Regions from separate parts of the Bowmanella denitrificans genome, predicted to be linked through region 1. Evidence: riboswitches for the same ligand, from Rfam matches in the RefSeq annotation. Region 1 holds a riboswitch; the other holds the start of a gene.

Region 1 (5,710 bases):
CTGGCGCGCCAAGGACGGCGTGTCATATAAGACAAGGAGGTCAGGTATCCAAGCCTTTTACAGGTGACCATTTAACCACCACGAACCACACGAAAAACACGAAAAACACGAAAAAACTCACCGCAGAGTCGCCGAGTCCACAGAGAAAAACAGAAGCTAATCCTATTCATGCCTTCAAAAACTCTGCGCTCTCTGCGCCTCCGCGGTAGATAATAGTTTGATGATTTTCCACAGCGTCACAGCGAAAAACCTCACCGCAGAGTCGCCGAGTCCACAGAGAAAAGCAGGAGCCAATTCAATCCATGCCTTTAGAAACTCTGCGTTCTCTGCGCCTCGGCGGTGAATAAAAACTTACCACTCACCAGCCTTAACCCGATCAGAATCCCGAGCAGCCACCCAATGCGCCCCCTCGCTGGTATATTCCTTCTTCCAAAACGGAGCCCGGGTTTTAAGCTGGTCCATTAAAAACTCACAGGCAGCAAAGGCGCTGCCACGGTGCGTGCTGGTGACCCCGACAAACACAATCTGTTCACCCAGGCTCAGCTTGCCCACCCGGTGAATCAGGCGGATTCGGCCCAATTGCCAGCGCTGACGCGCTTCAGCCACCAGTTCGGTGAGCGCCTTAGTGGTCATAGCCGGATAATGCTCCAGCTCCAAAGCTTGTATCTGGCGACCCAGATTGTTATCCCGCACCAGGCCGACAAAATGCACCACCGCACCATCACGTTGATTTGCCTCAGTCAGCGCCTGGTATTCCAATGCCAGGTCAAAGTCCTGATTTTGCACCGCTATATGGTCTTGCTCTTGTAACTTAGCCACAGTAAACACCCATCTGTCGACTCATCTGTGCCCTTTCCCCATACCAAGCTCTGCCAGGGCTTATCAACCACCCGTGACAGGCGGGAAAAACGCCACTTCGTCACCGCTTTTAAGCCTTGCATCATCTGCCACCAGGGTTTGATTCAGCGCCGCCAGGGCCTTGCCCGCAGCCAGAAAATCCTGCCAGTCCCTGCCCTTTTGCATCAGCGCGATGCGTAGCTCACCGACGCTGCTGACATTGGTATCCAGTTCCAGACTGGCGCAATCCAGCACTTCGCGCAGCTGGGCAAAAAACAACACCTTAATCATGCCAGTTGCTCCGCCTGCCAGTGGCCGCTTTTGCCGCCTTGCTTGTCCAGTACCCGGATCCCTTCAATACACATGGCCGGGTCCACCGCTTTGCACATATCAAATAAGGTCAGGGCCGCCACCGACACAGCGGTCAGGGCTTCCATTTCCACGCCGGTCTGACCGGCCAGCTTACATAAGCTGCTGATCCTGACCCGGCCATGCTGTGGCTGCAAATCAAAGTCCACCTGCACTTTGGATAACATCAATGGATGGCATAAGGGGATCAGGCTGGCGGTTTGCTTGGCGGCCTGAATACCGGCGATACGCGCCACCGCAAATACGTCACCCTTGGCATGTTCGCCGCGGCTAATCATCTGCAAGGTGGCATCTGACATACAGATATAGCCTTCGGCCATGGCACTGCGCTGGGTCACGGCTTTGTCTGTGACATCCACCATACTGGCTTCACCGCGGCTATTAATATGACTAAGTCGACTCATGGTCGAATGGCTTCCTTCTCGGTTGGGGTGAACTGACTGGTATAACCTTGCCAGTCTGTTGGGCTATTAATATTTTGCAATTGGCTGGGCCGCTGGCAAACCAGCTGAATGCCGCCGAAATGGTCAAGCAGGGATTTGACCGAACCACCGCCTTCCTGTAATTCCTGATGCACTATGGCACAGGTGGTGGCACTGACCGGCAAATATAAAGGCAAATAGCAATTTTGATAGCAGCAGGGCCGCCCGCTGATACGGCCAACTTCCACCAGCGCTTGCAATAAACCGGTGCTCAGGGCTGGCATATCCACCGGTACAATCAGCAGGCCACCACGGCTGGGAATTTGCTGCAGCACCGTATAGATACCACCCAGTGGCCCGGCTTCACAGACCAGATCCTGCACATAACCCGGCTGGTTACGACTGACCAGCACTTCGTCACAACCGGTGTGTTCCAGTAACATGGTGGCCCGGGCCAACAACGTTTGCCCGCCCAGTTCCATCATGGCTTTGTCCTGGCCCATGCGGCTTGAGCGCCCGCCCGCCAGTACCATTCCTGTTAACATATCGTCCTCCGTTACCCGCCTAACATGGCAAGGTGACGGGTAGCGCCGGTATAACCTTGATCCAGCCAGTGGCTGGCTTCTTTATGGCCTAATAAGTCCATCAGTTGCTGTTGCAGCGCTGCCACGTCTCCCTGTTGAATCAACGCGCGTAAATCCAGCCCCTGTTCGGCAAACAAACATAAATGCAGTTTGCCCAGGGCTGATACGCGCAACCTGTTACAACTACTGCAAAAATCTTTACTGTAGGGCATGATTAGCCCGATTCGACCGGCATAGTCCGGATGGGAAAATTCCTGTGCAGGACCGGCGGTATTATCGCGCAACAACTGCACCCAGCCTTGTTCCAGCAACTGCTGTTTAATCGGCTGGCCGGACAGGTGATTGTGTTTAAAGTAAAGCTGATTATCACCGGTCTGCATTAATTCAATAAAACGCAGGGTCACCGGCATGGATTTAAGCCAGGCCATAAAGCTGTGCATTTGCCCTTCGCTATAGGGTTTCAGCAGCACCGCATTAACCTTAACCTCAAGTCCCAGCGCCAGCGCATCTTCCAACCCTGCAAGTATGTCTTGCAAACTGTTATGGCCGGTAATGGCGTTAAACTGGCGCGGATCCAGGCTGTCGATACTGAGGTTGAGCTTTGTCAGCCCGGCCTGTTGCCAACGGGCCACCTGCTGTTTGAGCTTAAAGCCGTTGGTGGTCATAGCGACCTGCTCAATACCCGGTGTCTGTGCACAAAGTTCGATAATCTCTGGCAAGTCTTTGCGTAGCGACGGCTCGCCCCCCGTGATACGCACTTTACGGGTACCCAGGCCGGCAAAGGCGCTGACCAAGGTAGCAATGTCAGTTGGCCGAAGAAAATCCCGCTCGCTGTCGCACTGATAACCATCGGGCAAGCAATAGCTGCACTTAAAATTGCAGACATCGGTAATCGACAGCCGCAGATAGCGAAACCTGCGCCCGTACCTGTCTATAAGAGCGTTGTTTTCTTGCATCTTACCTTTCCAAATATGGGAGGCTGGTCGATTTCTCTTGCAACCCTGGCAGGCCATGGTGACCTGCGGCCGTCACACCATACCTTTGGCTTAGGTGTAACGGCTCGGTAGTTAATATTGTCTGTTACCCTGACCGGGGTTTGGCGGTCATAGTTGCAAACGCCTTCAGCATAGCTGATCCCGCATCTGTTGATCTATGCATCCTGACTAATAAACCACGCTCATTTGCAACCAAAGTTTACTGGTATCCGTAGCAAAACCATCGGCCTGATAGCGGGCCAGTTTTAACAGAAACTGATAATGCCGTTTATACCAGACACTGGCCTGGGCGTCCCATTCCCGTCCATAGTCCAGCCCACCATTGGCGGCACTAAAGCTATGATAGATCAATGAAAGCTCTATATCAGACAGCTTAGCTGCCAGTTTCAGCCATTGGTCGTCTATGCCCCCGGCCGGGGTAGCCAAAAACTTATCGGCAAAGCCCTGAAACTTATGCAAGGTCGCCAGTGGAGTGATAAAGCCCTGCATGGCATATCAATACCCCCTGTTGCCTGACAAGGCAGCAGCTTGATCCAGCAGCGCCGGACTGACCTTTACCCTGTGGCTGACGACCTTGCCCACCACAATCAGGGCAGGCCCTTGGAATTGTCTGGCCGCCACCTTAGCGGCAATATCTTCTAGCTGGCCGGTTACCCTTTGCTGATTAAGCTGGCTGACGTTTTCCACCACCGCCACCGGCATATCTGCCGCCATGCCATGCCCGGCCAATCGCTGGCAAATTAAATCAAGTCGGTTTAACCCCATATAAAACACCAGGGTTTCCCCCTCTTTGCTGCCCAGCACCAGATTGGCCCAGTTGGGTTCGCTTTGCGGACATTTCATTCTGGCGGTAATAAAGCGTACCGATTGCGCGCAGTCTCTGTGCGTCAGGGGGATACCACACCATGCCGACAAACCCGAAGCGGCGGTAATCCCCGGCACAATGGCAAAGGCAATTCCGGCGTTTTCCAGGGCCGCGCACTCCTCTGCGCTACGGGCAAACACAGCGGGATCGCCGCCTTTTAAACGAACAACGCATTTGCCTGCCTGCGCTTCGGTAACCAGCAACCGGCAGATCTGCTGCTGACTCAGGCTGTGGACGCCACAGCGTTTGCCCACATAACGTTTATCCAGTTTTGCCGGTAACATGGCCAGTAACTCGTCACTGACCAAATCGTCATACAACACCAAATCGGCCTGCTGTAACAATCGCCAGGCTTTGAGGGTGAGCAACTCGGCATCGCCAGGTCCGGCACCCACCAGGTAGACCCTGCCAGATTGTTGGCTTTTGCCAGGTAGCAGCATGCGAAAGCCCCAACGTCGGTGTATAGCCTGGGGTAAAAATGGCAGGGATTTAAACAACGACAACCTCATATAGCCTCCTGAAAGATAATCGCCGCTTGTGTTTCCAGCGCCAAACGGCTGGCTGAGGCTGGCTGTTGACTGCTCACCAGCTTGGCCAGCTCCGGTTTACAGGAGCCGCAACCTGTACCACAGCCAAGGTACTTGCCAAGCTTCTGCACACTGTTATGCCCATCATTTATGGCCTGGCAAATAGCCTGTTCGTGCACCTTAAAACAGCTGCAGACTTGCCTGCCTTGCATAAAAGACGCGGGTGGCTGCGCCCTTAACCAGGCGGACAACTCGGTGTCATCCAACGCATCGTTATCCAGCATGCTTTGTAGCCAGGCGCTTGGCAGCACAGGCCAGGGCAATTCACTTATTTGCCAGGCCCAGTGCAGTGCCTGGCCGTGCAGGGCCACATAGCCGGTGTGCTGGCCGCTCCGCCCCAGTCCTTGTTCTGCACCCAGCCAATCGCTCAACATGCCTTGCCAATCGGGTCGATCTTTACCGGCCAGCAAATAGCATTGCCCACCAGCCAGGGGTAGGCGCAACCAGTATTGGCTCAACTGATTTAACTGCACGGCACTCAGAGTATTGCGACACAGCAGGATGGCGTATTGGCTGAAGTGCTGCGGCAATACCGCCACTGCCGCGTGTTTAAGTTCGGGCTGAAATGACAAAGGATCGCCAACCGCGGCAAACAGGGCGCCAATAGCGCCGTGGCTGCAAAACTGTTGGTTCCAGTGCATGGGCGCAAACAATTCGCCGCGCCGCTGGCTACTTTCCAGCTTAATTTGCAGCATCACCTGTGCCTCACCACTGCATTTTGACCTTAGCTTCACCAGTTGCCCTTCCTGTAAACCCATGACGGCGGCGTCCTCGGGATGCATGGCCAGCCAGGGGCGATCCTGATGCTGCAACAGTTCAGGCGCGGTGCCGGTGCGGGTCATGCTATGCCACTGGTCACGCACTCTGCCGCTATTCAGCACCCATGGGAAAGCCTCGCTGGTCAGTTGCTTGGGCGGCTGGTACGTCAGTGGCACAAAATTGGCCCGGCCGCTTTGGGTGTAAAAATGCCCATCGCTGAACAAACGTTTGCAACCCTGCGGATTATGACTATTCACCGGCCATTGTATGGGAGACAGTTGTTCATACTGAC
Region 2 (5,710 bases), on a different contig from region 1:
TATTTTATAACCTTTTTCGGTTTTACTAATTAAGTCGCCCTTGTTGTTATAACCTAATTCAGTAATCACACCATCATCATCCTGTAATACTAAACGGTCATTAGAATCGTATTCCAGTAGCAAGTTATTGTATTCACTTGTAACTTGTTGCAACTGCTGCTTTTCGTTGTAGTAATAGGTTAATGTTGTTATCCCCTCCTGGTTTTCCTGTGTAATACTATTAAGGTTGCCATTTTCTAGGTATTCATATTGGAAATGTCCCTGATTACTGGTGGTGATCGACTCAATTCGGTTTTCTTCACCTATGCGGTTTTCACTTACGGCTCCATCTTGGCGGGTCACTTTGGTGACAATGCCCGTACTTGTATGATCTATTTTAATAGCATCAATGTTCTCCAGGTTAATGAAAGTAGCGCTTCCTTCATATGAATAGTTGTTAATGTGGGGTCCAATTTTAATGGAAGCTACTTTACCTTCGCTATCTCCTGTGAAATGATAAGTAGCCAGCAAAGATGCCGTACCTTCAGGGTTGATAATCGCAGCCAACTGGCCAGAATCCGTGTAGCGATAATGCCAATTATAGCCACCAATATCCGTTACTGATGCTAATCCACCTTGTTTATCATAATGGTAAGATGCTGTGCGATTTTGCTCATCAGAGACACTTATAATTCGACCATACTTGTTGCGCTTAATTGTCACTCTTCTATTATTGGAAGCTTTGATACTGACTAGTAAACCGTTCTCATATTCCAAACTCAATCCATTACCATATCTATCCACCTGACTAACTAACCGAGTCTTGTTGTTCTTTTTTTCAAAACGCTTTTTTATGCCGTTAGAGAACGTTATCAAAAATCTATCGTCTTCTTTGGATAGTTCCATCATATATTTAGATTGCCCACTTTCAATAACGTTGGGACGGCTGACACTCAAATTATGTTTCTGCCCATGTTCATCTATAAATTGATAGTGACCATCTCCCAATTCTTTTAGCTGCTGGTGATAATTTAGAAACCACCCTGAAGAAAAGTCTGATGACTCGTTGACTCTGCTTGAGTCATAATAGCGACTAAGCACTATCGGAATTCTAGCCACAACCACTAAATCTCGCCGGGAAAAAGAAAGAGTCCCTGTTGATGTATTCACGTGATTGAATATTAAACCCACTTCGTTGTTGTGCGGATTTTCAAATAATGTATTAACCCTTCTACGCGGGGAAAATTCATTCAGAAAGTCAACTTGCACTTTAAACTCAGGATGTTGATTTATGTTATCTTGATTAACATTAGTCATCCTATCCTGATGTTCGTTCTTGGAATTGTTAGAAGACTGAGTGACGGCTTGAACAGAGACTATAAGACAGCTAGCATATAGTATAGATACTGCCAGACCCATTTTTAGTTGCTTGAGCATAACAAGTCCCTTTGTCTAGTTAGAGCTTAAAAAGTATTTTAACGGTCAACACGCTAACAGACAGGTACAGCTTAATCCTTAAGCGCAACCTCATTACTTTAAATATTAGAATTGTTGTCAGACACTGAACTGAAGGTTACTTCTTTGTTCTACAAAGCCAGCACCCCTGATGTAGTAAACATAGTCGAAATTTAGAAGAAGAAGAAATTTTTATATCTATTGTAACGAAAAAATCCAAAGAAATTACGAGCCGCATTTCCTTAATCTACAATTTTCTATCGCTACCGTTTCTATGGGGGGGAAATGTTTTGCCCAAAGCCACACCGCTAAGTGTGAAAATCGCCATGAACATCTACCTACTAAGAGGTACCCACCTATCTCCTGAGATTGGTTGGCATCCCTGCCCGCAAAGGTTAGGCTTTGAAAACTATCCAGATAATGACCGGAGCAAAGGATGTCTGATTTTACCCCCGCCAGCGTATTAATGGTTGATGACCACCCCCTGCTGCGCAAAGGGCTGACCCAACTTATCGAACTGGAGGACGATCTTCAGGTGGTCGGCGAAGCCAGCAGTGGTCAGCAGGCTATCGAGCTGGCCGAAACCCTGGACCCGGACCTGATTACCCTGGATTTGAATATGCAGGGCATGGACGGTCTGCAAACTCTCAAAGCCTTACGTGAACGGGGTGTGACTGCCCGCATTATTATGCTGACAGTGTCAGACAGTGATGAGGATGTGGTCGAGGCCATTCGCTTAGGCGCCGACGGTTATCTGCTGAAAGACATGGACCCCGACGCCCTGATCGATAAGCTCAAAGAAGCGGTACTGGGTAAAATGGTTATGAGTCCCAAGCTCACCGAGATCCTGGCAACTGCCCTGCGCCGTCCGCAGCGCCAGACCAACCGCGCACTGGCCAGCCTGACCAGCAGAGAACTGGATATTCTTAAACTTATCGCCAAGGGACTGAGCAACAAGCTGATTGCCAGGGAACTGGATATTTCAGATGGTACGGTGAAAGTACATGTAAAACACTTGCTGAAAAAGCTGGATCTACGTTCCAGGGTGGAAGCCGCGGTGTGGATGGTTAATCAGCAAGGTAAGGCTTGATACCTCTTTAGGATAAGCGCCGGAGGCTTGGGGGTAGCGGGCGCGGTGCTTTGATATATATCAACAAGTCACCTTGTGACACTTTTCATAGTAAAGGCTGTACTCATCACCCGGACATCGACTATGAAATGTTTTGTTCTGCCCTTGCTGCTGCCCCTGACTGTGACTGCCGCCCCACATTCTAATCTGAGCGACGCCCTGACTCAGGGTAAGGCCAACATCAGCTTGCGTTATCGCACCGAAATGGTGGATGACAAGCAATGGTCACATCAAGCCTGGGCTCATACCCTGCGCGGCCGCTTCGGCTATCACAGCGGCGACTATTATGGACTGTCGGCGCATATGGAACTGGACAGCGTGACGCATCTGGGCGCCGAAAAATATCAGTCCACCAGCAACGGGGTCACTGACCGCCCTGTGATAGCCGATCCCACCGGCAGCGACATCAACCAGGCGTACCTGGCTTATCAGCACGGCGCCTGGCAGGTGAAAGCCGGACGACAACGGCTCAATCTGGACGACCAGCGTTTCGTCGGTAGCGTCGGCTGGCGTCAGAACGAACAAACCTTTGACGGCTACCGCCTGCAATATCAATGGCAGGATCTCAGCCTGGATTACAGCTATTTCCACCGGGTGAATCGCATTTTCGGCGATAACAGCCCGGCTGGCACCTGGCACGGGGATATCCATTTACTCAACAGCCACTATCAACTGCACAGGCAACACCGGCTCACCGCCTTCTCTTACTGGATGGATTTTGCCGAGAGTCCGGCCTTGTCGAATCAAACCCTGGGCGTCACATATAACGGCGAAATGGCCGGTATAAAGATCACTGCCAGCCTGGCCAGCCAACAGGACTATGCCGAGAACCCGGCGGACTATCGGGCCATTTATTGGTCTACCCGTGTGGCTGGTAAATGGCAGGCACTTGACTGGCATCTGGGTTATGAACGTCTGGGCGCGGACGCACAGGGCCGGATTGTCACGCCACTGGCGACCCTGCATAAGTTCCAGGGTTTTGCCGACAAATTCCTCAATACCCCCATGCAAGGATTGCAAGATAGCCACGCCGGGCTTGGCACCAGTCTGGGTAACGCCAAGCTACAACTGACCTACCATCATTTTGTCAGTGATAAGAACCATCTTGACTACGGCCATGAGTGGGATGCCACGTTTGGCTTGCCAGTTTACGACCAGCTTGACTTGCTGGTGAAATATGCGGCCTACCATGCAGGTCAATCCGGCACCGATACCAACAAACTGTGGCTGATGCTAAGCGCAGCCTGGTAACGCTAATGCGCCGTCCATCTATCCCTTTTGGGGAATAGTCATAATGCCAATTTCACGTAGGCTTGTCAGTGCCCGGACCGTTCCGGGCCTGCCGAGCCCTTAGCGCTAAACCTGCGGGCATGCGCCATTGGCCTATAGGGTTGGACGAGAAATCTGCCAGCCTCCCATGTTTGGAAAGGTGTGAGTATGTTGGAAGACAGATTTGGCCGCCGCTTTCGCTATTTGCGGCTGTCGATTACCGAAGTATGCAATTTTCGCTGTAGTTATTGCCTGCCTGATGGGTATCAGGGCAATGCCAAACAAACCTTTCTCAGCCCACAGGAAATCACCACTCTGGCCGGGGCCTTTGCGGGCCTGGGCACCAGTAAAATTCGTATCACCGGTGGTGAACCTTCACTGCGTAAAGATCTGCCACAAATTATACAGCGCTGTGCACAGACGCCGGGTATCCAAAAAGTCGCCCTGACCACCAACGGTTTTAAATTGCCCAAGATGGTGGACCAATGGGTAAGCGCCGGACTGAATGCGCTGAACGTCAGTATTGACAGCCTGGATCCGCGCCAGTTTTATGCCATTACCGGCCATGACAAACTACATACCGTGCTGGCCGGACTGGACCGCGCCTTAGCACTGAATTTGCCGGTAAAGGTCAATGCGGTCCTGCTTAAACCCTATTCTCAATCGCTGCTGCAGACTGCGTTAACCTGGCTGAAAAGCATGCCGGTCACCTTACGCCTGATAGAACTGATGCAAACCGGGGACAATCAGGCGTTTTTTAGCCAGCATCATTTAAGTGGCCAGGGTATAAAGCGCGCGCTGCTTGAACAGGGCTGGACCCGCATTACAGCAGATAAAGCCGCCGGCCCCGCCCAGGAGTTCAGCCACCCGGACTACCAGGGGCGTATCGGCCTGATTATGCCCTACGACAAGGATTTTTGTGCCTCTTGCAACAGGCTTAGAGTGGCTGCCAACGGCGACCTGCATTTGTGTTTGTTTGCCGAGCAGGGCCTGTCGCTGCGCCCCTGGTTGCAAACCGGCGATATTGCCGCCGTGCAGCAACGCTTGTCAGAACTGATTGGGCTTAAAGATGCCAGTCACTGGCTGCATCAGGGTCACAGCGGCGCAACCCGCCAATTGGCCATGCTGGGAGGATAATATGCTGACCGGATTGGTACTGGCAGGAGGAAAATCCAGTCGCATGGGCTACGACAAGGCTTTGCTGGACTACCAAGGGCAATCACTTTTGCAGCATACCAGCCAATTACTGGCAGACAGCGGTTGTCAACGGGTAATGATAAGTCGTAACCAGCTAGGCTTTGTGCAGGATTTGATTAAAGATGCCGGTCCGCTGGGTGGCATTCATGCCGTACTCACCCATCTGCAGGATGATGACGAGCTGCTGATTGTGCCGGTGGATATGCCATTTTTGCAGGCCGCGCCATTGCGCTTACTTTGCTATCAGGGCCGACAGCGGCAAAGCCCCTGCTACTTTCAAGACAGTTTTTTACCCCTGTATTTACCGGTAAACCCGGCGCTGCGTGATTATCTGGCTGAGTTACTCGATAACGAAGGTTGCGGCTCGGTGCGGCAGATGCTTGACCAGCAGGGCGCGCTGTCCATACCCTGTTCTGAGCTAAATATGCTGCAAAACATCAATACCCCGGCCCAGTGGCAACATGCCACGGCCCCCAGGAGTGCCTAATGAAAACGAATTTCTGTTTAAACATTGCGCTGCTGACCCTGTCTGACAGCCGCAGTCTGGCACAGGACAGTTCAGGTCAGTATCTGGCAGACGCCATCACATCGGCAGGTCACCACCTGGCTGACAGAAAACTGCTGCGCTGTGATTTTTATCCCCTCAGGGCCCAGGTCAGCCAGTGGATTGCTGATGTGGGT

The links. Region 1 has a riboswitch for molybdenum cofactor ahead of moaA (GTP 3',8-cyclase MoaA). Riboswitches for the same ligand answer to the same signal wherever they lie in the genome.
Region 2: linked by a shared signal. The riboswitch ahead of moaA (GTP 3',8-cyclase MoaA) and the one ahead of moaA (GTP 3',8-cyclase MoaA) in region 1 are both predicted to bind molybdenum cofactor.

What each region holds. Positions count from the first base shown of each region.
Region 1 is NZ_BAAAEI010000014.1:78,014-83,723, reverse strand. It holds gene moaE (molybdopterin synthase catalytic subunit MoaE) at 352-819, opposite strand; gene moaD (molybdopterin synthase sulfur carrier subunit) at 883-1,128, opposite strand; gene moaC (cyclic pyranopterin monophosphate synthase MoaC) at 1,125-1,610, opposite strand; gene mobA (molybdenum cofactor guanylyltransferase) at 1,607-2,173, opposite strand; gene moaA (GTP 3',8-cyclase MoaA) at 2,185-3,168, opposite strand; molybdenum cofactor riboswitch at 3,155-3,290, opposite strand; gene ABD028_RS12900 (hypothetical protein) at 3,376-3,696, opposite strand; gene cobA (uroporphyrinogen-III C-methyltransferase) at 3,703-4,581, opposite strand; gene ABD028_RS12890 (nitrate reductase) at 4,578-5,710, opposite strand, start outside.
Region 2 is NZ_BAAAEI010000006.1:602,398-608,107, forward strand. It holds gene ABD028_RS05610 (DUF6531 domain-containing protein) at 1-1,416, opposite strand, end outside; gene narL (two-component system response regulator NarL) at 1,871-2,524, shown strand; gene ABD028_RS05620 (alginate export family protein) at 2,648-3,814, shown strand; molybdenum cofactor riboswitch at 3,892-4,012, shown strand; gene moaA (GTP 3',8-cyclase MoaA) at 4,001-4,969, shown strand; gene mobA (molybdenum cofactor guanylyltransferase) at 4,971-5,516, shown strand; gene moaB (molybdenum cofactor biosynthesis protein B) at 5,516-5,710, shown strand, end outside.